One region of the Streptomyces sp. NPDC107575 genome, then DNA from elsewhere that is predicted to be linked to it. Evidence: riboswitches for the same ligand, from Rfam matches in the RefSeq annotation. Region 1 holds a riboswitch; each other region holds the start of a gene.
What was found. A riboswitch is a leader RNA that binds a small molecule or an ion and turns the genes downstream of it on or off. The one in region 1 is predicted to bind cobalamin.

Region 1 (6,692 bases):
CGCCTTGTTGGCGTTGTAGCGCACGAACACCGCGACGTCGTCCATGAGGCCGAGCGGCTCGTACAGCTCGCCCGAGTAGCGCAGCTCCAATTCGTAGAGTTCGTCGAGGAGTTCGAGCGTGAAGACGCGCATGGCCTCCTGCTCCGCAGGGGTCCGCTTCTCCAGGCCGCGCTGGTACTTGTAGCCCGAGTAGTAGCCGTGCACCGCCTTGTCGCGCAGGATCAGGCGGATCATGTCGGCGGTATTGGTCAGCAGCGCGTGCGTGGAGAAGTGCAGCGGCAGGTAGAAACCCGCGTACAGCAGAAGTGACGACAGCAGGGTCGAGGCGACCTTCCGCTTGAGGGGGTCGTCGCCGTAGTAGTGCTGCAGGACGGCCTTGCAGCGCTGCTGGAGGATGTCGTTGCCGACCGCCCATTCGTAGGCGTCGTCGATCTCCGGGGTGGTGGAGAGCGTGGAGAACACCGACGAGTAGCTGCGGGCGTGCACCGCCTGCATGAAGGCGATGTTGGTGTACACCGCCTCCTCGTGCTCGGTCCGCGCGTCCTGGATCTGTACGATCTCGCCGACCGTGGCCTGCACGGTGTCCAGCATGGTCAGACCGGTGAACACCCGCATGGTGAGGGTGCGTTCCTCGGCGCTGAGCCGCTGCTGCCAGGCGGTGATGTCGTTGGACAGCGGCACCTTCTCGGGGAGCCAGAAGTTCGAGGTCAGCCGGTTCCACACCTCCAGGTCCTTCTCGTCGGTGACCCGGTTCCAGTTGACGGGGCGCAGCCGGGCGGCCGGGTCGTGACGGTAGGAGGGAGGCGTGACCGACAGCTCGGTCAGGGAGGGGAGGGTGGTCATGATCGTGCCTTCGCAGCGTCGTTCTGAGGGCGGGCAGGGGCGGGGCGGGCGGTCGTCACAGCGTGCAGGCCAGGCAGTTCTCGATCTCGGTGCCTTCCAGCGCCTCCTGCCGCAGCCGGATGTAGTAGAGCGTCTTGATGCCCTTGCGCCAGGCCTGGATCTGGGCCTTGTTCAGGTCGCGGGTGGTGGCCGTGTCCCGGAAGAAGAGGGTGCAGCTCAAGCCCTGGTCGACGTGCTGAGTGGCGGCCGCGTACGTGTCGATGATCTTCTCGTAGCCGATCTCGTACGCGTCCTCGAAGTACTCCAGGTTGTCGTTGTCCATGCCGGGCGCCGGATAGTAGACGCGGCCGAGCTTGCCCTCCTTGCGGATCTCCACCTTGGAGGCGATCGGGTGGATGGACGCCGTGGAGTCGTTGATGTAACTGATCGAACCGGTCGGCGGCACCGCCTGGAGGTACTGGTTGTAGATGCCGTGCTCCTGGACCGAACGCTTCAGCTCACGCCAGTCGTCCTGCGTGGGCAGGGTGATGCCCGAGTCGGCGAACAGGGCGCGCACTCGATCGGCGGCCGGCTCCCATACCCGGTCGGTGTACGTGTCGAAGTAGGAGCCGTCCGCGTACCGCGTGGTCTCGAACCCGTCGAAGGCCGTGCCGCGCTCGGCGGCGAGCTGGTTGGAGGCGCGCAGGGCGTGGAAGGCGACGGCGTAGAAGTACATGTTCGTGAAGTCGACGCCCTCCTCACTGCCGTAGTGGATGCGCTGCGCGGCGAGGTAGCCGTGCAGGTTCATCTGGCCGAGGCCGATGGCGTGCGAGCGGTCGTTGCCGTGCGCCACCGACGGCACCGCGTCGATGTTCGACTGGTCGGAGACCGACGTCAGACCGCGCACGGCCGCTTCGACGGTCGCTCCGAAGTCCGGTGAGGCCATCGCGGTGGCGATGTTCATCGAGCCCAGGTTGCAGGAGATGTCCTTGCCGACGGTCTCGTAGCCGAGCGACGTGTCGTATGTGCTGGGCGTGTTGACCTGGAGGATCTCCGAGCACAGGTTGGACATGTTGATCCAGCCGGGGATCGGGTTGGACCGGTTCACCGTGTCCTCGAACAGCAGGTACGGGTAGCCGGACTCGAACTGCAGCTCTGCGATGGTCTTGAAGAACTCGCGGGCGCTCAGCGTCGTCCTGCGGATGTTCGGGTTGGCGACGAGGTCGTCGTAGTGCTCGCTGACCGACAGGTCCGACAGCGGCTTGCCGTACTCGCGCTCCACGTCGTACGGCGAGAACAGGTGCATGTCCTCGTTGCGCTTGGCGAGTTCGAAGGTGATGTCCGGGACGACGACGCCGAGCGAGAGCGTCTTGATGCGGATCTTCTCGTCCGCGTTCTCCCGCTTGGTGTCCAGGAACCGCATGATGTCCGGGTGGTGCGCGTGCAGATACACCGCGCCCGCGCCCTGTCGCGCGCCGAGCTGGTTGGCATAACTGAACGAGTCCTCAAGGAGCTTCATCACGGGGACGACACCGGACGACTGGTTCTCGATCTTCTTGATCGGGGCGCCCTGCTCGCGCAGGTTCGTCAGGAGAAGGGCAACTCCACCGCCGCGCTTGGACAGTTGGAGCGCGGAGTTGATACCGTGGCCGATCGACTCCAGGTTGTCCTCGACGCGCAGCAGGAAGCAGGAGACCAGCTCGCCGCGCTGGGCCTTCCCGGCGTTGAGGAAGGTGGGCGTGGCCGGCTGGAAGCGGCCCGTCATCATCTCGTCGACGAGCCGGGAGGCCAACTCGCCGTCGCCCGCGCCCAGATACAGGGCGGTCGCGACGACACGGTCCTCGTACCGCTCCAGATAGCGGGTGCCGTCGAAGGTCTTCAGCGTGTACGACGTGTAGTACTTGAAGGCGCCGAGGAACGTGCGGAAGCGGTGTTCGTGCGCGTACGCCTGCCGGTACAGGTCCTCGACGACGTCCCAGTCGTAACGCCGGATCGGTTCCGCCTCGTAGTAGTCGTTCTCGACGAGGTAGTCGATCTTCTCCTTCAGGCTCGGGAACGTGAGCGTGTTCGGGTTGACGTGCTGGAGGAAGTACTGGCGGACGGCCTCGCGGTCCTTGTCGAACTGGATACGTCCGTCGCAGTCGTACATGTTCAGCATCGCGTTGAGCGTGTGGTAGTCCTTGCGCGTGCCGACCGACTCGCGCTGGGACGCGGCGGGGACCGGCACGGTCGTGGTGGAAGTGCTCACGCCGTCTGCCCCACCAGCTCCGGTCGCCTCGTTGACGACAGTCGTGTCCAAAACTTCTCCAGCCCCTCTCGTACGGCACGGACGTCGCGCTCCGTGCCCAGCAGTTCGAATCGGTACAGCTCGGGGACCTTGCACTTCGCCGAGATGACGCGCCCGGCGAGGCAGTAGTCGGCACCGAAGTTGGTGTTGCCCGAGGCGATCACGCCGCGCAGCAGGGCGCGGTTGGCCTCGATGTTCAGGAAGCGGATCACCTGTTTGGGCACCGCGCCCGCGCGCTCGCCGCCGCCGTAGGTCGGCACGATCAGCACGTACGGCTCGGTGACGGTCGGCATGCCCTCGCGATGGGGGCGCAGGGGGATCCGCGTCGCGGGCAGGTCAAGACGCTCCACGAAGCGCTTGGTGTTCTCCGAGACGCTGGAGAAATACACGAGACCACTCACGGTCTCTCGCCTCCCTCTCCTCGTTCCCGTGTCGTTCTCGATCGAGGACGGGAAGGAAGGCGGGCGGGTGCGGCGGAAAGGGGGACACGCGGGTACGAAGTACCTCTGCCCCGGTCCGAGCCACAGCCACGCGGCCCTCCCTCGGGGCCTCGAAGCGCGCGCACCACGGTCCGGTGCGCGCGCCGGTGGCAGGTCTTCGGACTTGCGGGCACATCCTCCGGACGACGGAGGACACCTACTGGCCGTCGCTTCCCGGGCCCGGATTCACCCGGCCCAGTGCGTATGACGGCGGTCGTTCCCGCTCACCGCTGCGGGGCAGTCCCGGTCTTTCACCGGGTTCCCTCTTGCCTCACCAGACCGTCAAGCCCGGTGAACCACCAGCGAGAGCAACACTACATCTAGGTTTCCTGGATTTCAGTTAGGCCAGATGTTGTGTCGCACACAAAAGTTAGGTGAACCTAACTTCAAGGGGTGTGTGGGCGGGGCCGACCGCCCCGTGCCCCCTTGGCTTCGGTGAGTGCGCGTGCGTGCCGGATGTGGTTCTGGAGCTCCGCGGTGAAGGCGCCGGTATCGGGTATTGCCCGGTCGGTGCCGGGCGATGTCTCTTCCTGTGCCGCATCGAGCCGTTCCAGAAAGTCGGCCACATCGCTGAGTGCTCTCCGCAGTGACTGCATACGCGCTCCCTGGGCCCCCAGCTGCCTGCGCAGGGCGAGGAGGGACTCGTACTGCTTGACCGGTACGGCGATCATGGGTTTTCCGTTGACGACTACGGTCGTCGGCTCTTGCTTCACGACTGTCCCCCTGCTTCGTGAAAAAGCGCTCGGGTGCAGCGGTGGGGGCGCCGGCGCTCCGCGCGGCCGGCACCCCCACCGCGATGCGTCAGGCCGGGTCGAGGTCCGCTCGCACGGTGCGTGCGGCGGACACCAGGTTTTCCAGGGAGGCGCGGGTCTCGGGCCAGCCGCGGGTCTTCAGGCCGCAGTCCGGGTTGACCCACAGCCGCTCGGCGGGAATGGCCTCAAGTCCCGTACGCAGCAGGATGGATACCTCCTCGGCATTCGGGATGCGGGGGGAGTGGATGTCGTAGACGCCGGGACCCGCCTCGCGCGGGTAGCCGTGCTCGGCCAGTTCGCGGGCGACCTGCATGTGCGAGCGGGCGGCCTCCAGGCTGATGACATCGGCGTCGAGATCGTCGATGGCCTGGACGATGTCGCCGAACTCGGCGTAGCACATGTGCGTGTGGATCTGCGTCTCCGGCCGCACCCCCGCCGTCGACAGCCGGAACGCCTCGGTCGCCCACTCCAGGTACGCGGCGTGGTCGGCGGCGCGCAGCGGCAGGGTCTCGCGCAGGGCCGGCTCGTCGACCTGGACGATCGAAGTGCCGTTCGCCTCAAGGTCGCCCACCTCGTCGCGCAGGGCGAGGGCGACCTGGCGTGCCGTGTCGCCGAGCGGCTGGTCGTCGCGGACGAAGGACCACGCGAGCATGGTGACCGGGCCGGTGAGCATGCCCTTGACGGGCCGGTCCGACAGCGACTGCGCGTACGAGGTCCAGCGCACCGTCATCGGTGCGGGGCGGGAGATGTCGCCGGCGAGGACCGGCGGGCGGACGTAGCGGGTGCCGTAGGACTGCACCCATCCGTGCTGCGTGGCCAGGTAGCCGGTCAGCTGTTCGGCGAAGTACTGCACCATGTCGTTGCGCTCGGGCTCGCCGTGCACGAGGACGTCGATCCCGGTCTTCTCCTGGAAGGAGATGACGTCGCGGATCTCGTTCTTGATGCGCTCCTCGTAGCCGGCCGTGTCGATGTGGCCGGTGCGCAGGTCGGCCCGGGCGGTGCGCAGTTCGGTCGTCTGCGGGAACGAGCCGATGGTCGTGGTCGGCAGCAGCGGAAGGCCCAGGTGGGCGCGTTGGGCCGCCGCCCGCTCCGGGTACGCCTGGGCGCGACGGGTGTCGGACTCCGTGACGGCGGCGGCACGGGCGCGCACCGCCGGGTCGCGGGTGATCGGCGACGTGGCGCGGGAGGACAGCGCGGCCCGGTTGACCGCCAGCTCGGCGGTGATCGCGTCCGTACCCTGGGCCAGGCCCTTGGAGAGGGCGACGATCTCGGCGGTCTTCTGGCGGGCGAAGGCCAGCCAGCGCAGGATCTGCGGGTCGACGTCCTTCTCCAGGGCGGCGTCCAGCGGGACGTGCAGCAGAGAGCAGGATGCGGCGACGTCGACGCGGTCGGCGAGGCCGAGGAGGGTGCCGAGTGTGGCGAGGGACTTCTCCAGGTCGTTGACCCAGATGTTGCGCCCGTTGACGACACCGGCGACCAGCCGCTTGCCGGACAGGCCGCCGACTGCGGCGAGCGCGCCGAGGTTGGCGGCCGCGGCATCGGTGAAGTCGAGGGCGAGCCCGTCGACCGGCGCCTTGGCGAGGACCGGCAGGGCGTCGCCGAGCCGGTCGAAGTAGGAGGCCACAAGGAGCTTCGGCCGGTCGGTCGCGGTACCGAGCTCGCGGTAGGCGCGCTCGGCGGCGTTGAGCTCGGCCGCGGTACGGTCCTGGACCAGGGCGGGCTCGTCGAGCTGCACCCACTCGGCACCGGCGGCACGCAGGTCCGCGAGGACCTCGGCGTACACGGGCAGCAGCCGATCCAGCAGCGTCAGCGGGTCGAAGTCCGCGGCGACGCCCGGCGCCGGCTTCGAAAGGAGCAGGTACGTGACCGGGCCCACCAGAACCGGTCGGGCGGTGAGGCTCTCGGCGAGGGCCTCCTTCAGCTCGGCGACCTGCTTGGTGGAGTCGGCGGTGAACACCGTGTCCGGTCCCAACTCGGGCACCAGGTAGTGGTAGTTGGTGTCGAACCACTTGGTCATCTCCAGCGGCGCCACATCCTGGGTGCCGCGGGCCATCGCGAAGTACCCGTCCAGGGCGTCGGCCGCGACGGCGGCCCGGTGGCGCCCCGGGATCGCACCGACCATGACGGTGGTGTCGAGGACGTGGTCGTAGTACGAGAAGTCACCGGTGGGGACCTCGTCGATGCCGGCCGCCGCCAGTTCCCGACGGTTGGTGCGGCGCAGTTCGGCGGCGGTGGTACGCAGCGCGTCGGCGGTGACGCGGCCCTTCCAGTACCCCTCGATCGCCTTCTTCAGCTCCCGGTTCTGGCCCTGACGCGGGTAGCCGTACACGGTGGCCCGTGCTGCCGCGGCTG
Region 2 (6,692 bases), on a different contig from region 1:
GCACGCGCCGCGAGGCCGGACACGGTGAGCGGTGAGTCCAGCCGTTCCTGGGCCCAGGCCAGGACAGGTGCCAAGGACTCGTCCGGCAGGTCGGGGACGGGGCGCTCCACGAACTGCCGCTGCCCGCCGTCCCGATGCGCCGCGAAGACCAGCCGCCGGCTCACCGAGTTGGCGACCTCCGCGCCGTAGTCGCGGCGGACCAGATGCAGCCCAAGATCGAGCGCAGCTGCACTGCCTGCTGCGGTGAGGATGTCACCGTCGTCCACGAACAGCACGTCTGTCTCGAGCTGGACAGAGGGGAAGCGGGTCCGGAAGGACTCCGACCATTGCCAGTGCGCGGTGGCCCGGCGCCCGTCGAGGACTCCGGCCTCGGCCAGCGTAAAGGCACCGCTGCAGAAGCCGACCAGACGCGCACCGCGGGCGTGTGCCCGGCGGACGGCATCGAGCACAGCGGGACGGCGGGGCACTTCGACGTCCGGGCGATTGGGGACGATCAAGGTGTCCGCCGCGTCCGCCGCTTCCAGGTCGGCGACTCCCGTGAGCGTGAAGAATCCGTCTCGCATCAGGGTGTGGGGCTCGGGAGAGCAGAGCCTGAAGTCGTAGAGATCACGGCCGATCTCCGGTCTGCGCAGACCGAAGACCTCGGTCGCGCAGCCGAGCTCGAAGGGGTTCGAGTTCTCGTCCACGATCACGACGACCCGGTGTACGCCCGCCGCGTGAGCTGCGTGCGAGGATTCTTTCGCCATATGCAATTCCTAGCACTCGCGGTGGTCGAGCGAAACGGCTCAGGATGAGCACATGAACAGCGAACCCATCTCCCTCAGCAAGGCGCTGGACTCCTTCGATGCCTTGTGGAGCCCCCGCATCGTCACGCGCGTCAACGATTACGACGTCCGCATCGCCAAGGTCGAGGGCGAACACATCTGGCACGTGCACGAAGACACCGACGAGTTCTTCCTGGTGCTCGACGGTGAGCTGCGGATCTCCCTGCGCGAGCCCGACGGGGAGCGCACGGTCCTGCTCCCACAGGGGGCGGTCTTCACCGTCCCCCGAGGCACAGAGCACAAGCCGTGCGCCCCCTCCGGCGCCGCGATCCTCATGTTTGAGCCCACCGGGACACCGACCGTGGGCGATCGCCATGACGAGGTCCCCGAGCACGTCGACTCAACGACCGGACACGCACTCAGCACCTGACCCGTCCCCCTGATGCCTTTACCCCGCCTGCACCCGGAGCGCATCATGATCTTTCGTGCCGCCGCGCGTGGCCGTCCGCGCCGCCTACGAAGGGTCGATGTCAGTGGATGGGCGAACCCCACAGATCGAGGCCGTGCTGTTCGACACCTTCGGCACGGTCGTCGACTGGCGGACTGGTGTCGCGTCCGCCGTCGACGACTTCGCCTCACGTCATCGCCTGACCCTCGACGGGACGGCGTTCGCCATGCGCTGGCGGGCGCTGTACCAGCCGGCGATGGAACCCGTACGCAACGGCGAGCGGGACTTCACGCCGCTCGACGTTCTCCACGCGGAGAACCTGCGGATCGTGCTCGCCGAGCACGGAGTCGACCCCGCCGCCTTCGACGAGATCGAGCTGACGTGGCTCAACGAGGCGTGGCATCGGCTGCCCGCCTGGCCGGATTCGGCGGCCGGCCTGGCACGACTCGCCCGCAGTGTCACGGTCGGAGCGCTGTCCAACGGTAATCTCGCGCTCCTCGCCCGCCTGGCCAAGCACGCGGGCCTCCCCTGGGACGTGATCGTCGCCTCTGACATCACCCGCGCGTACAAACCGCAGCGGCAGGCCTACGAGCGGGCGGCCTCGTTCCTGGGGCTGCGTCCCGAGCAGGTCATGCTCGCCGCGGCACACAACGAGGACCTGCGGGCCGCCCGGGACGCGGGCCTCCGGACCGCGTTCATCGCACGGCCGACCGAGTACGGGCCCACGCAGGCGAAGGACCTGGCGCCCGATGGGGACTGGGACTTGGTGGCGGGAGATCTGGTCCAGTTGGCGACGGTCGTCGGTGACCGGCTCTGGACCGCGGACCGGCACCTCGCGCCGCCTGCGGGGTGAACTCCCGTTCCCACGGCAACTGCACGGGGCTCGTAGGATGCCGGGGTGCCAAGACCGATACCGACCAGCCGTCGCGCGTGGATCGTCACGTGGGCGGTGCTGTGCGCCGCCGGGCTCGCCGCCACGTACGGGTTGAACACCTCCTCGGAGCCCGACCCGCGGCCCGAGAAGCCGGTCAGTGCCCAGTGCGCCGAGCTGATCGCCTCCATCGAGAAGCAGTTGGCGAAGAACGAGCGGGACGGCAAGAAGGATGGAGTGGTGGCGTTCTCGCGCATCCGGAATGCCAACGACGACGATTGCAGCGACGCGCTCCGCGACCACTTCGGCGGTGAGCGGTGACGCGTGCACTCCTCCTGCCTGGCGGCCGACACCCGGCCACTGGCCGAGGGCGAAGACCCGTGCGCGGGGAACTGAGCAACTCCCCCACTCTTACTGCGTGTTACCGCCTGCCCGCCGCGAGCGCCGTCTCGACCGCCTGCAACGCGGTCAGATCCGTCAGCGGATCACCCTCCACCACCAGGACGTCCGCGCTGTAGCCGGGAGTGAGTTGGCCGGTCGTCTCGTCGAGGCCAAGCGCGTGAGCGGCCTCCGTCGTCGCCATCGCGAGAACGCGGTCGTTGGGCAGGCCCAGGTGCTCGTAGAACGTGAGGGCGGCGGGCAGGCCGTCGAAACCGGCGCGCTGGACGCCCGCGTCGGTTCCCGCGATCAGCCGCGCCCCGGCCTCGGCCGTCCGACGGATCACGTCGAACATGGCCTCGGCGCGATCCGCGCCGAAGAACTTCGGCAGCATCCGCCAGTTCGGGCTGACCGTGGGGCAGACGTAGATGTTCTGCTGGACGATCTGGTCGAGCACGTCCTCGCGGACCTCGAATCCGTCGGCCGTCATCCACGTGCAGTGCTCGATGGTGTCGACGCCCGCCGCGACCGCCGCGGTGATGCCGTCCGCGCCGTGTGCGTGCGCGGCGACCGGCAGTCCGGCGCGGTGCGCCTCGTCGACGAGCGCCGCCAACTCCTCGCCGGAGAACTGCGACTCCCAGCTCGCGGCCCCACCCTTGGTGAGTCCGCCGCCGGTCGCCATCACCTTGATGACTCGGGCACCGGACTCGGCATTGCCCCGCACCAGCCGACGGACTTCGTCCGGCCCCGAGACCTCGCCGCCGAGGAACCAGCAGTGGCCACCGGGCGGAGTGACGGGGGTCGTCGCGGAGACGACCCGCGGCCCGACGGCCGAACCCTGCTCGATGTCCCGCGCGAGGCGCACGGCGAGGCCGTTGCGGTCGCCGAGGTCGCGGGCCGTCGTGACGCCGACGGCCAGTAGTTGCCGCGCCCGCGCCGCCATCGCCGCGAACAGCGCCTCGTCGTCCTGTTCCTGGAGCGTGGATACGGGGTCCGGTCCCGCGTCGAAGCAGAGGTGCACGTGGGCGTCGATCAGGCCCGGGAGGACCGTCCCGGCCGGGAAGTCGAGCCGAGGTTCGTCGGGCCGTGCCTGGGGCTCGACCTCCTCGCGCGGACCGACGGCGGCGAGGACGCCCTCGCGTACGAGCACCGCCCCGTCGGCGACAACGCGAAGATCAGGTCCGGTCAGGACACGCGCGGCGGTGATCAACATGAATCGCGGCTCTCTCTCGCATGCGAAGAACGTCAAGAACGTCAGCTGTCGCAACGCAGGACATCAGAAAGAGCGGGGAGTTCCTGGCTGTACGCGCCAACTCGCCCCCACTCCCTCCCACCGTGTCGTCGTCATCCCACCAGACAGCAGTCTCCGCACTTGCCGCCGTTCGGGGCCCGGTAGAAGAGACAGCAGCTGCGGCGGCGGAACGTCGGACCCGGGCCGATGATCCGACCCGTGTCCCGCAGCCTGCCCGTCTCCAGCAACTCCCGTGCCAGAAAGGTGACTTCTGTCTTCAAGTCCGGCCGGATCCGCAGCAATTGCGCCGCCGATCCGACGAGCGCCGAGGCCGAATTGCCGGCCAGCAGGCGCGGTGCCACCTTGATGGCGAGGCCGCTCTCGACCTGCTCCAGCACGTGGTCGACCTCCTCGTACACCGCGTCGGCCAGTGCCGGGAGCTCCGGCGCGCGGCATCCCTCCGGGCCCGGCAGGCGGAGGGCCGGCCCCTCCCCCGACCACTCCACCGCGCTCACGCTCGGCACGATCCCGTGGACGAGCGCGCAGGCGAGGACCGGTGACCAGAGGCGTGCCGCGAGGCCGAGGTGGGCGATGGAGGCGCCGATGCGGGGTTCGGCGGCGGTGTCGTAGTGGTCGTTGACGGCCCGGGCGCGTTCGGCGAGGCCTGCGTGGACGAGCCGCGCGCCCGCCGACCGTGCCGGCGTCGTGTCGAGGGCGAAGAAGCCGCCGAGTCGTGCCGCCACGTCACGCAGCGCCTCGGTGACCTGTTCCGACGGCACCGCGGTCATGAGATCGGGGCCCTGCGCGGCGGCTTGATGACGTAGAACTCCAGGATCTCGGGGCACGGTGCCACTCCCGGTCCGCCCGCCCGCACCCAGTCCGCGATGTCCTCGGTGGCGTCACGGTCGTTGACCAGGCCCAGCCACACCGGCCGCGCTCCGGCCGCCCGTCCGGCGGCGGAGGGCTGCACGACGATGACGTTGGCCTGTTCGCAGACGTCGAGGCACTCGGAGATCCGCAGCGGGGCGATCTCCCGCAACCGGGCCGTCTGCGCCGCGTGGTCGCCGCTGACCTTGACCGTGCCGCAGCAGCAGTCGCGGCACACGACCAGGCGGCACGGAACCGCCCGGCCCGCCGCGGGTGCCGGGGCGTCGGCGCGTCGTCGTCGGGACATGGAGCATCCTCCCTCTGGCCGGGGAGTTCCGCCCCGGATTGCTTCGAGGGGGCGACAGCGTGAGTCTCCTGGCTCTCGGGTCCGTGCTCGCCCCGGCCTTCCCGCCCTCACGGGGCAGTGGTCTTCCGGGATCCGCTCGCCGATCACAGTGGCGGTACCGCACCGGATTCACACCGGTTTCCTCGGGCCGCCGTCGCCCGTGTTCCCGGACATCATGCCATCCGGCCCCGCCCCTGATGTCGGCAACTCCGGCACTCCGGCACCAGGGGCGAGGGCGTTCAGCGGCCTACATCAGGCAACAGGCGCGTACGTCCGCTTGCCCCGCCTGTACGCGATCTCGCCGAGCACGATGTCGCAGAGCATGAACGCCGCGAGCGGCAGGCCGAGCAGCGGCACGAAGTAGCCGAGCACGGCGATCACCACCATCGCCGGCACCACGACGTACGGCGGCACCTGCTGCCAGGCACCGCGCGGAACCGGCCGCCCGAAGGCGGAACCGCGCCCGCGCTGCCACCACATCCGGTATCCCCACACGATGAGGAGCACCACCGCCAGGGCGAGGGCGGCGAGGGCGATCTGGTTGACGAGGCCGAACAGGTTGCCGGTGTGCAGGTCGATGCCCCAGCGGGACAGCTTGGCGAGCACCGGGTAGTCGGCGAACCGCACGACGTCCGTGACCTGCCCGCTCGCCGGGTCGACGGCTACGGCGTCCTGCTTCTCCGGCCAACTCCGCTGGATCTGCTGGACGACGTACGCCGAGGAGGGGTCGGCGGGCGGGACGATCTCCACGGGGTTCGAGAGGCCTTCGGCGCGGGCCGCCTCCAGCACCGCGTTCAGACCGACGCCGCCGTCGCCTGCCGGAGCACCCGATCCGCCCATGTCGTGCCCTGCGTGTTCACCACCGGAGGCAGGGGCGGCGGACGCGGAGACCGCCGGTGTGGTCTGGCCGAGCGCTTCGCGCAGGTCGGTGATGCTGGCACCCGCGTACGTCGACCAGGTCAGGCCCGTGGCGGACAGGAAGAAGAGTCCGAGCGCCGCCCAGACTCCCACCGATCCGTGCAGCGACAGGGTGCGCCTGCGGCCGGTCGTCCCTCGGATCGCGCGACGCGAGCGGCGGCGGGCGAACCAGAGGACGAGTCCGCCACCCGCGATCACCCACATCCAACTCGCGGCGAACTCGCTGTACAGGCGGCCCACTTGGCCCAGGTGGAGGTCGCGGTGGAGTTCGTCGATCCAGGTGCGCAGGGGCAGCGCGCCGGTCGATCCGTACTGTTCGAGGGCGCCGCGTACCTCGCCGTTGTACGGGTTCACGAACACCGCGAGCGTGTGGTCGGCGTCGACTCCCACGACACCGGAGAGCATGACGCGCGTCGTCGCCCCGGCCTCGGGCGACGGCCGCACGGCGCTGACGTCTCCTTCCGGATGGGCCTTGCGGGCGGCGGCGACCTGTTCGGCGATGGGCAGTTGGGCCTTGCCCACGGGGACGTTCAGCTCATGGGCGTAGACGATCTTCTCGGCCTGGAACGAGCCCGCGTAGAGCAGGCCCGTGACCGCGGCGACGAACAGGAACGGGGCAACGAACACCCCGGCGTAGAAGTGCAGTCGGAGCACCAGCGGGCGCAGTGACGCCCAGGCCGACCGGTCGGCGGGCGGCGCCTGCCGACTCTCTTCTGCGGGGCGGGAGTCAGAGGTGTCTGACGTCTCGGAGGTGATGGACAACGTGGTCCTCCAGTTTCGGGCAGCACGGAGTCCGGGCGCGGGCCCCGCCTTTCGGCGGCGGCCCTGGACACATCCGGATCCGGTGCGTTGCGAGGGAACTCGGCCGC
Region 3 (6,692 bases), on a different contig from region 1:
GCGCGAGCCCGCCGCCCAGGTCGCCAGTGTCGAGCGGTCCGCCAGGTGCATGTGCAGCCGGCGGGCCAGCGGCGCGCACCGCGTTGTGAAGCGGCCGTTCGTGACGACCAGCACCACGTCCGCGCCGTACAGTTGGCGGGCCGTCCCGTTGACCCGCTGCAGATCCGGCGTGCCCACCGCCGAGCCTTGCTCCCCGCTCCGGCGGTGCTTGCACTGGATCACCCACTTGCGGCCGAGCGGATCCGTGGCGAGGACGTCCGCGCCGTTGTCCCCGGAGCCACCGATCTGCTGCGCGTCCGAGCAGCCGTCCCGCCGCATGAGGTCCCGTATCGCGTACTCGAACTCGCGGTGGTGCAGCCCGTCCAGCTGGGGCAGCCCGTAGCGCAGCCCCTGCCGGCGGGTCTGTTCCCACAGGACCCGCTGCCGGCGCCGGTACAGCAGGCCCGCGCCCGCGAGCACGGCCACCACGGCGAGCACGACCAGCAACCACCAGTGCGCGAGAAGCCAGTTGACGACCGCGACGAAGAGCGTCACCGCCACGGCCGCGCCCGCGATCAGCGCCGCGAGCTTCGCCTGTTGGCGCTGCTGCCGCTTGGTGGGACGCCGCCTCCGCCTCGACCGTCGGGCCGGCGGGCGCCGCGTCACCGCTCACCACCGGAAGACGAGAACCGGATCGGGTACGACACCGTCGGCTCCGGTCGCGGCTGTTGCCCCGCTCCGGCCACCGAGTCTCCGCGGACCTGCGTCCCGTCCTTGCGCACGTACGGCCTGACCCAAGGCATTGCGGCCTCCCCCTGAAGCTGCTCCCCGCCGAACCACCCATGCTCGCAGCCACCACTGACAATGGCTCAGGAAAGCGGGCGCGTGGTGGTCGCGTAAGCGGGGATCAGGCCAGACCGGCCTGTCGAGCGGGGCTTCCTGGCGGGATTCCGGTCAGGCGAGGTTCTTCGTGAAGAACGTGTCGAGCTTGTCGAAGGGGATGAGGTCCTTGCGGTCGTACAGGTCGACGTGGTCCGCGTCCGGGACGACCACGAGGTCGACGCTGTCGGGGGCCGTCTTCTGGACGTCCTGCGAGTAGTAGAGGGAGTGGGCGTCGGCGCCGGCCACCAGGAGGGCCTTGCGGGGCGCCAGCATGTCGATGTTCGTCAGCTGCTCGAAGGCGAAGAACGACATGGGTGTGGTCGCCGTCCACGCGGTGGTGGAGTTGATCGAGCGCGGGTGGTGGCCGCGCTCGGTGCGGTAGTAGTCGAAGAAGCTCTTCGTGACCGGGTCGGCGTCCGCGGGGAGGGTCTTGGGCAGGACGCGGTTCGAGGGGGCGACGTTGCCGTTGTCGTCGAAGGGGACCTCGTGGGATCCGCGGGCGAAGGTGCCGTTCTCGGCGTCGGCCCAGCGCTGTCGGCTGACGTAGTCGACGACCTTCTGACGCTGCTCACGGGTGTAGGAGTCCTCGTGGCCGCGCGAAATGCTGCGCGACATGTCGTACATCGAGGCCGTGGCCACCGCCTTGATGCGGCTGTCCGCGGCCGCTGCGGTGAGCGCCATGCCGCTCAGGCCGCAGATGGCCTGCACGCCGATCCGTTCGCGGTCGACGATCTTCTGGAGGCCGAGGAAGTCGACCGCGGCACTGAAGTCCTCGGTGCAGACGTCGGGCGAGGCCACGTCGCGCACCGTGCCGCCGCTCTCTCCGGTGAAGGACGGGTCGAAGGCGAGAGCGACGTAGCCGCGGCGGGCGAACTCGTTGGCGTAGAGCCCCGACGACTGTTCCTTGACGGCGCCGAAGGGGCCGCTGAGCGCCAGGGCGGGCAGCTTGCCGCTGGCAGCATTCTTCGGTACGTAGAGGTCCGCTGCGACCGTGATGCCGTAGCGGTTCTTGAACCGTACGGAAGTCCGCCTGACGTTCCTGTCCAGGGCGAAGGTGTAGCCGGCCTGCCTCGTGGCGGCGCCGCCGGTGCGGCCGGTCTCGTCACCGTAGGCGGGCAGCGCCGTGAAGGACGCGGCGGCAGCGGCGCCGCCACCCGCGATCAGGCCGAGCGCTTTGCGACGTTCCATGGAGTGGACCTCATTCTCGGTCGTGAGGGAGAGGGAGCGAGGTGACGCGCGGGCCGGTGGTGTCCCGGCCGACGCGCGGTTCCAGGAGACCGTTTCCGCGGCAGGAGTGGCAGGTCGGGTTTGTGGGGGGTACCAGTTCAACCCCCCAACACCGCCCGGCGGTTTGCCGAGAGGCAGCAGGTCGCGGCGTGGTGGCGTGCCGGGGTGCCCGTGACACACACCCCGGCACGCCACCCGGGGCATCAGGCCGAGCCGAGCTCCCCGCGTACGATCCTGGCCGCGGCCACCAGGTTCTCCAAGGAGGTACGTGTCTCGGGCCAGGCGCGCGTCTTCAGGCCGCAGTCCGGGTTGACCCACAGTCGTTCGGCCGGGATGGCCTCAAGTCCCTTACGCAGCAAGGCGGCGGCCTCCTCCGGGCTCGGGACACGGGGGGAGTGGATGTCGTAGACACCCGGGCCCGCCTCGCGCGGGTAGCCGTGCCCGGCCAGTTCGCGGGCGACCTGCATGTGCGAGCGGGCGGCCTCCAGGCTGATGACATCGGCGTCGAGATCGTCGATGGCCTGGACGATGTCGCCGAACTCGGCGTAGCACATGTGCGTGTGGATCTGGGTGTCCGGACGGACCCCCGCCGTCGACAGGCGGAACGCCTCGGTCGCCCATTCCAGGTACGCGGCGTGGTCCGCGGTGCGCAACGGCAGGGTCTCGCGGAGCGCCGGCTCGTCGACCTGGACGATCGAAGTGCCGTTCGCCTCAAGGTCGTTGACCTCGTCGCGCAGGGCGAGGGCGACCTGGCGTGCCGTGTCGCCGAGCGGCTGGTCGTCGCGGACGAAGGACCAGGCGAGCATGGTGACCGGGCCGGTGAGCATGCCCTTGACCGGGCGGTCGGACAGCGACTGCGCGTACGACGTCCAGCGCACCGTCATCGGCGCGGGGCGGGAGATGTCCCCGGCCAGTACCGGCGGGCGCACGTAACGGGTGCCGTAGGACTGGACCCAGCCGTGCTGCGTGGCGAGGTACCCCGTCAGCTGCTCGGCGAAGTACTGCACCATGTCGTTGCGTTCGGGTTCGCCGTGCACGAGCACGTCGATGCCGGTCTTCTCCTGGAAGGAGACGACGTCGCGGATCTCGCTCCTGATCCGCTCCTCGTAGCCCGCGGTGTCGAGGCGTCCTGCCCTCAAGTCGGCGCGTGCCGTGCGCAGTTCGGCCGTCTGCGGGAAGGAGCCGATCGTCGTCGTGGGGAGCAGCGGCAGGCCCAGGTGGGTGCGCTGGGCGGCGGATCGCTCGGCGTAGGGCTGGGTGCGCCGGGTGTCCGCGGCGGTGACGGTGGCGGCGCGGGCCCGTACGGCCGGGTCGCGGGTGATGGGGGAGGCGGCGCGCGAGGAGAGGGCGGCGCGGCTCACCGCGAGCTCGGCGGTGATCGCGTCCGTGCCGCGGGTCAGGCCCTTGGCGAGGGTGGCGACCTCGGCGGTCTTCTGGCGGGCGAAGGAGAGCCAGCGCCGGATCTGCGGGTCGATGTCGCGCTCCCGGGCGGCGTCCAGCGGGACGTGCAGCAGCGAGCAGGAGGCGGCCGCGTCGACGCGGTCGGCGAGGCCGAGGAGGGTGCCGAGCGTGGCGAGGGACTTCTCCAGGTCGTTGACCCAGACGTTGCGGCCGTTGACGACGCCGGCGACGAGTCGCTTGCCGGGCAGGCCGCCGACCGACGCGAGCGCGTCGACGTTGGCGGCGGCCGCCTCGGTGAAGTCGAGGGCGAGGCCGTCGACCGGCGCCTTCGCGAGGATGGGCAGGGCGTCGCCGAGACGGTCGAAGTACGACGCGACGAGCAGCCTGGGCCGGTCGGTCGCCGTGCCGAGCTCGCGGCAGGCGCGCTCGGCCGCGGCGAGTTCGGCCGCGGTGCGGTCCTGGACCAGGGCGGGCTCGTCGAGCTGCACCCATGCGGCGCCGGCCGCGCGCAGGTCCGCGAGGACCTCCGCGTACACCGGCAGCAGCCGCTCCAGCAGCGTGAGCGGGTCGAAGTCGGCGGCGACGCCCGGCGCGGGCTTCGCCAGCAGCAGGTACGTGACCGGGCCGACCAGGACCGGGCGGGCCGCGAGCCCCTCGTCGCGGGCCTCCTTGAACTCGGCGACCTGCTTGGTGGAGTCGGCGGTGAACACCGTGTCAGGCCCCAACTCCGGCACCAGATAGTGATAGTTGGTGTCGAACCACTTGGTCATCTCCAGCGGCGCCACGTCCTGGGTGCCGCGGGCCATCGCGAAGTACCCGTCCAGGGCGTCGGCCGCGACGGCGGCGCGGTGGCGCTCAGGGACGGCGCCCACCATGACGGTGGTGTCCAGGACGTGGTCGTAGTACGAGAAGTCGCCGGTGGGGACCTCGTCGATACCGGCCGAGACGAGTTCCTGGCGGTTGGTGCGGCGCAGTTCGGCGGCGGTGGCACGCAGGGCGTCGGCGGTGACGCGGCCCTTCCAGTACCCCTCGATCGCCTTCTTGAGCTCCCGGCCGATGCCCTGGCGCGGGTAGCCGTGCACGGTGGCCCGTGCTGCCGCGGCTGCGGTCCTGGTGGTCACGGAGTTCTCCTTCGAGAGACGTATCCCATGGATCCCGGGGACCGGAACGCGTGAAGGAGAGACACCACCGGCGGTGCGACCTCGCGCGGACGAGGCGCGGTGGTCCGCCTGATGTGTTCGCCGACCCGCCCTCGAGGTCACCGGGATGTCCGCGCACGCGTCGTACGAGCACGGGCAGATGGCAGGTCTTCGGACTCGCGGGCACGTCCTTCGAACGAACGAGGACACCTACTGGCCGTCGCTTCCCAGGTCCCGTCTGTCGGACCCAGTGCGTGTGACGGCGGTCGTTCCCACTCACCGCTGCGGGGCAGTCCCGGATTCCCACCGGGTTCCCTCTTGCGACGCATCCCGCCTGGCTGACGGGGCGAACCAGCTGCACCACCCACCCTAAGGGCTGGTCGCACGTGGCGTTGCACAATGCGGGCATGGATCACACAGTCATGAAGGTCGTCGCGGCGGCCGTCGTCGAGAACGGGCGGCTGCTCGTCGTCAGCAAGCAGGCGGCGCCGGACGTCTACTTCGTTCCGGGCGGCAAGCCCGAGCCGGGCGAGGAACCGGAGGAGACGCTCGTACGGGAGCTGCGCGAGGAACTGGGCGTCGAGCCCGGCCGCCTCGAACCGCTCGCCGTGGTGGAGGAGCGGGCGGCTCTGGAGGGCGTGCCGATGCACCTCACGGTCTTCGCCACGACGCTGATGGGCGATCCGGTGCCGGCGGCCGAACTGTCCGCCCTGCGCTGGACCGACGGCCGCGAGCCGGGCCTCAGGCTGGCCCCCGCCGTCGAACACCATTTGCTGCCGCTTTTGCGGGAGTTGGGGTGGATGGAGCCGGTTGCAGGGTGACCACCGGGCCGCGGAGGCCGGTCATCGCCCACCGGTAGTGGGGGAGTCGTACGTCGGCAGGGTGAAGGTGTCGGCCGGTGGGGCCAGGAAGCGGGACAGCACGGTGCTGACGGGCTTGCTGGTCGTGGTGCGCAGGACGGTGTTGAGGGTGGCGATGCGCGCCTTGGTACGGGGGCTGAATGCGCTTCGAGTGGGGCCCGGTAGGGGCGGAACGGCTCGCGGCCGATGTGACCTGCCTGGTCGTCGTCGACGTGCTGTCGTTCACCACGTCTGTGACGGTCGCGGTCGATGCGGGAACGCGGGTGTTCCCCTGTCGCTGATGGACGCCGCCTTGGCGGTGGGGCGCCGAGCGGTCACCGAGGCTTCACCGTGGTCGCCGCCTCGTTGCGGAATGCGACAGCCGTCGGGCGGTGGCTCGGCGCCCAGGGGTACGGGAGCGTCGAGCGCCCTGTCGGGGTGATCGCCGCTGGTGAGCGTTGGTCCCGGATCCATCCGCTGCGGTCGCGGCCTGCTCGTCCGGGAGCGAACTCGAGGCCGCCGGGTTCGCCGAGGATGTCACTGTCGCCGCGGAGTTGGACGTCAGTGAGGTGGTTCCGGTGCTGACCGGCGGCGCCTTCGTCGGCGCCGGCCGATCGCGCGATTCTGCTGGTTGGGTCAGGCCGTGAGCAGGTACTTCCCGGGAGTGGGCACAGTGGGCGAATTGCGGAAGTCCGGGGATGTTCGCCCCAATGAGCCTTGCACTGTGCAAATATGGGCGGAGTGCCTGGCGGCTGTGGCGTTGCCATGCCCGAACTCATTGGGTCAGTAGGCGGGTTGGATGAAGCAGATCCCGGCGTTGTGGTTCGTGCTGCACGTGGCGTGCGCCCTCTGCCACGCACAGGCGGCCCGGCTGGAGTTCGCGCAACCTGGAGTGCACCCGGCGAGCTGGTACAGCTGGGCGGTGGGGGAGCGCGGCGCGTACCAGCGAGTGCGTGACTCCCGGCTGTGGTGGCTGATCGTGGAAAGCGGCGGCTACTCCAACGGCATGGGTGAGAACGTCGGCGAGGTCGAGGCGCTGCGGTACTGGGCGGCGTTCGAGTACCCGCGGACCCAGGCTCGGGTGCACACGGCGGGCCTGAAGGGGGATGCGGGCTTCTGTCCGCAGTGCGACGTGGCGTACTGCGCCCGGCACTGGCGGGAAACGGCCTCGGGTGAGGTCAATTGTCCATTGGGGCACGGTAGCTGACCGTGCGGGTGTGACTGG

Region 2: it holds a riboswitch for cobalamin, as region 1 does, so the genes downstream of both, ACZ7L4_RS03210 ((2Fe-2S) ferredoxin domain-containing protein) here and nrdI (class Ib ribonucleoside-diphosphate reductase assembly flavoprotein NrdI) in region 1, are expected to answer to the same signal.
Region 3: it holds a riboswitch for cobalamin, as region 1 does, so the genes downstream of both, metE (5-methyltetrahydropteroyltriglutamate--homocysteine S-methyltransferase) here and nrdI (class Ib ribonucleoside-diphosphate reductase assembly flavoprotein NrdI) in region 1, are expected to answer to the same signal.

Annotation. Positions count from the first base shown of each region.
Region 1 is NZ_JBVKBG010000002.1:1,318,791-1,325,482, forward strand. Features, by position in the region: gene nrdF (class 1b ribonucleoside-diphosphate reductase subunit beta) at 1-843, opposite strand, end outside; gene nrdE (class 1b ribonucleoside-diphosphate reductase subunit alpha) at 899-3,070, opposite strand; gene nrdI (class Ib ribonucleoside-diphosphate reductase assembly flavoprotein NrdI) at 3,067-3,510, opposite strand; cobalamin riboswitch at 3,681-3,904, opposite strand; gene ACZ7L4_RS12630 (hypothetical protein) at 3,975-4,301, opposite strand; gene metE (5-methyltetrahydropteroyltriglutamate--homocysteine S-methyltransferase) at 4,390-6,692, opposite strand, start outside.
Region 2 is NZ_JBVKBG010000001.1:686,843-693,534, reverse strand. Features, by position in the region: gene ACZ7L4_RS03240 (GlxA family transcriptional regulator) at 1-746, opposite strand, end outside; gene ACZ7L4_RS03235 (cupin domain-containing protein) at 799-1,194, shown strand; gene ACZ7L4_RS03230 (haloacid dehalogenase type II) at 1,292-2,065, shown strand; gene ACZ7L4_RS03225 (hypothetical protein) at 2,111-2,404, shown strand; gene ACZ7L4_RS03220 (amidohydrolase family protein) at 2,505-3,674, opposite strand; gene ACZ7L4_RS03215 ((2Fe-2S)-binding protein) at 3,806-4,480, opposite strand; gene ACZ7L4_RS03210 ((2Fe-2S) ferredoxin domain-containing protein) at 4,477-4,866, opposite strand; cobalamin riboswitch at 4,928-5,050, opposite strand; gene ACZ7L4_RS03205 (PepSY-associated TM helix domain-containing protein) at 5,158-6,585, opposite strand.
Region 3 is NZ_JBVKBG010000012.1:36,036-42,727, reverse strand. Features, by position in the region: gene ACZ7L4_RS40450 (restriction endonuclease) at 1-645, opposite strand, end outside; gene ACZ7L4_RS40445 (alpha/beta hydrolase) at 934-2,049, opposite strand; gene metE (5-methyltetrahydropteroyltriglutamate--homocysteine S-methyltransferase) at 2,292-4,610, opposite strand; cobalamin riboswitch at 4,774-4,999, opposite strand; gene ACZ7L4_RS40435 (NUDIX domain-containing protein) at 5,036-5,449, shown strand; gene ACZ7L4_RS40430 (hypothetical protein) at 5,629-5,769, shown strand; gene ACZ7L4_RS40425 (hypothetical protein) at 6,267-6,674, shown strand.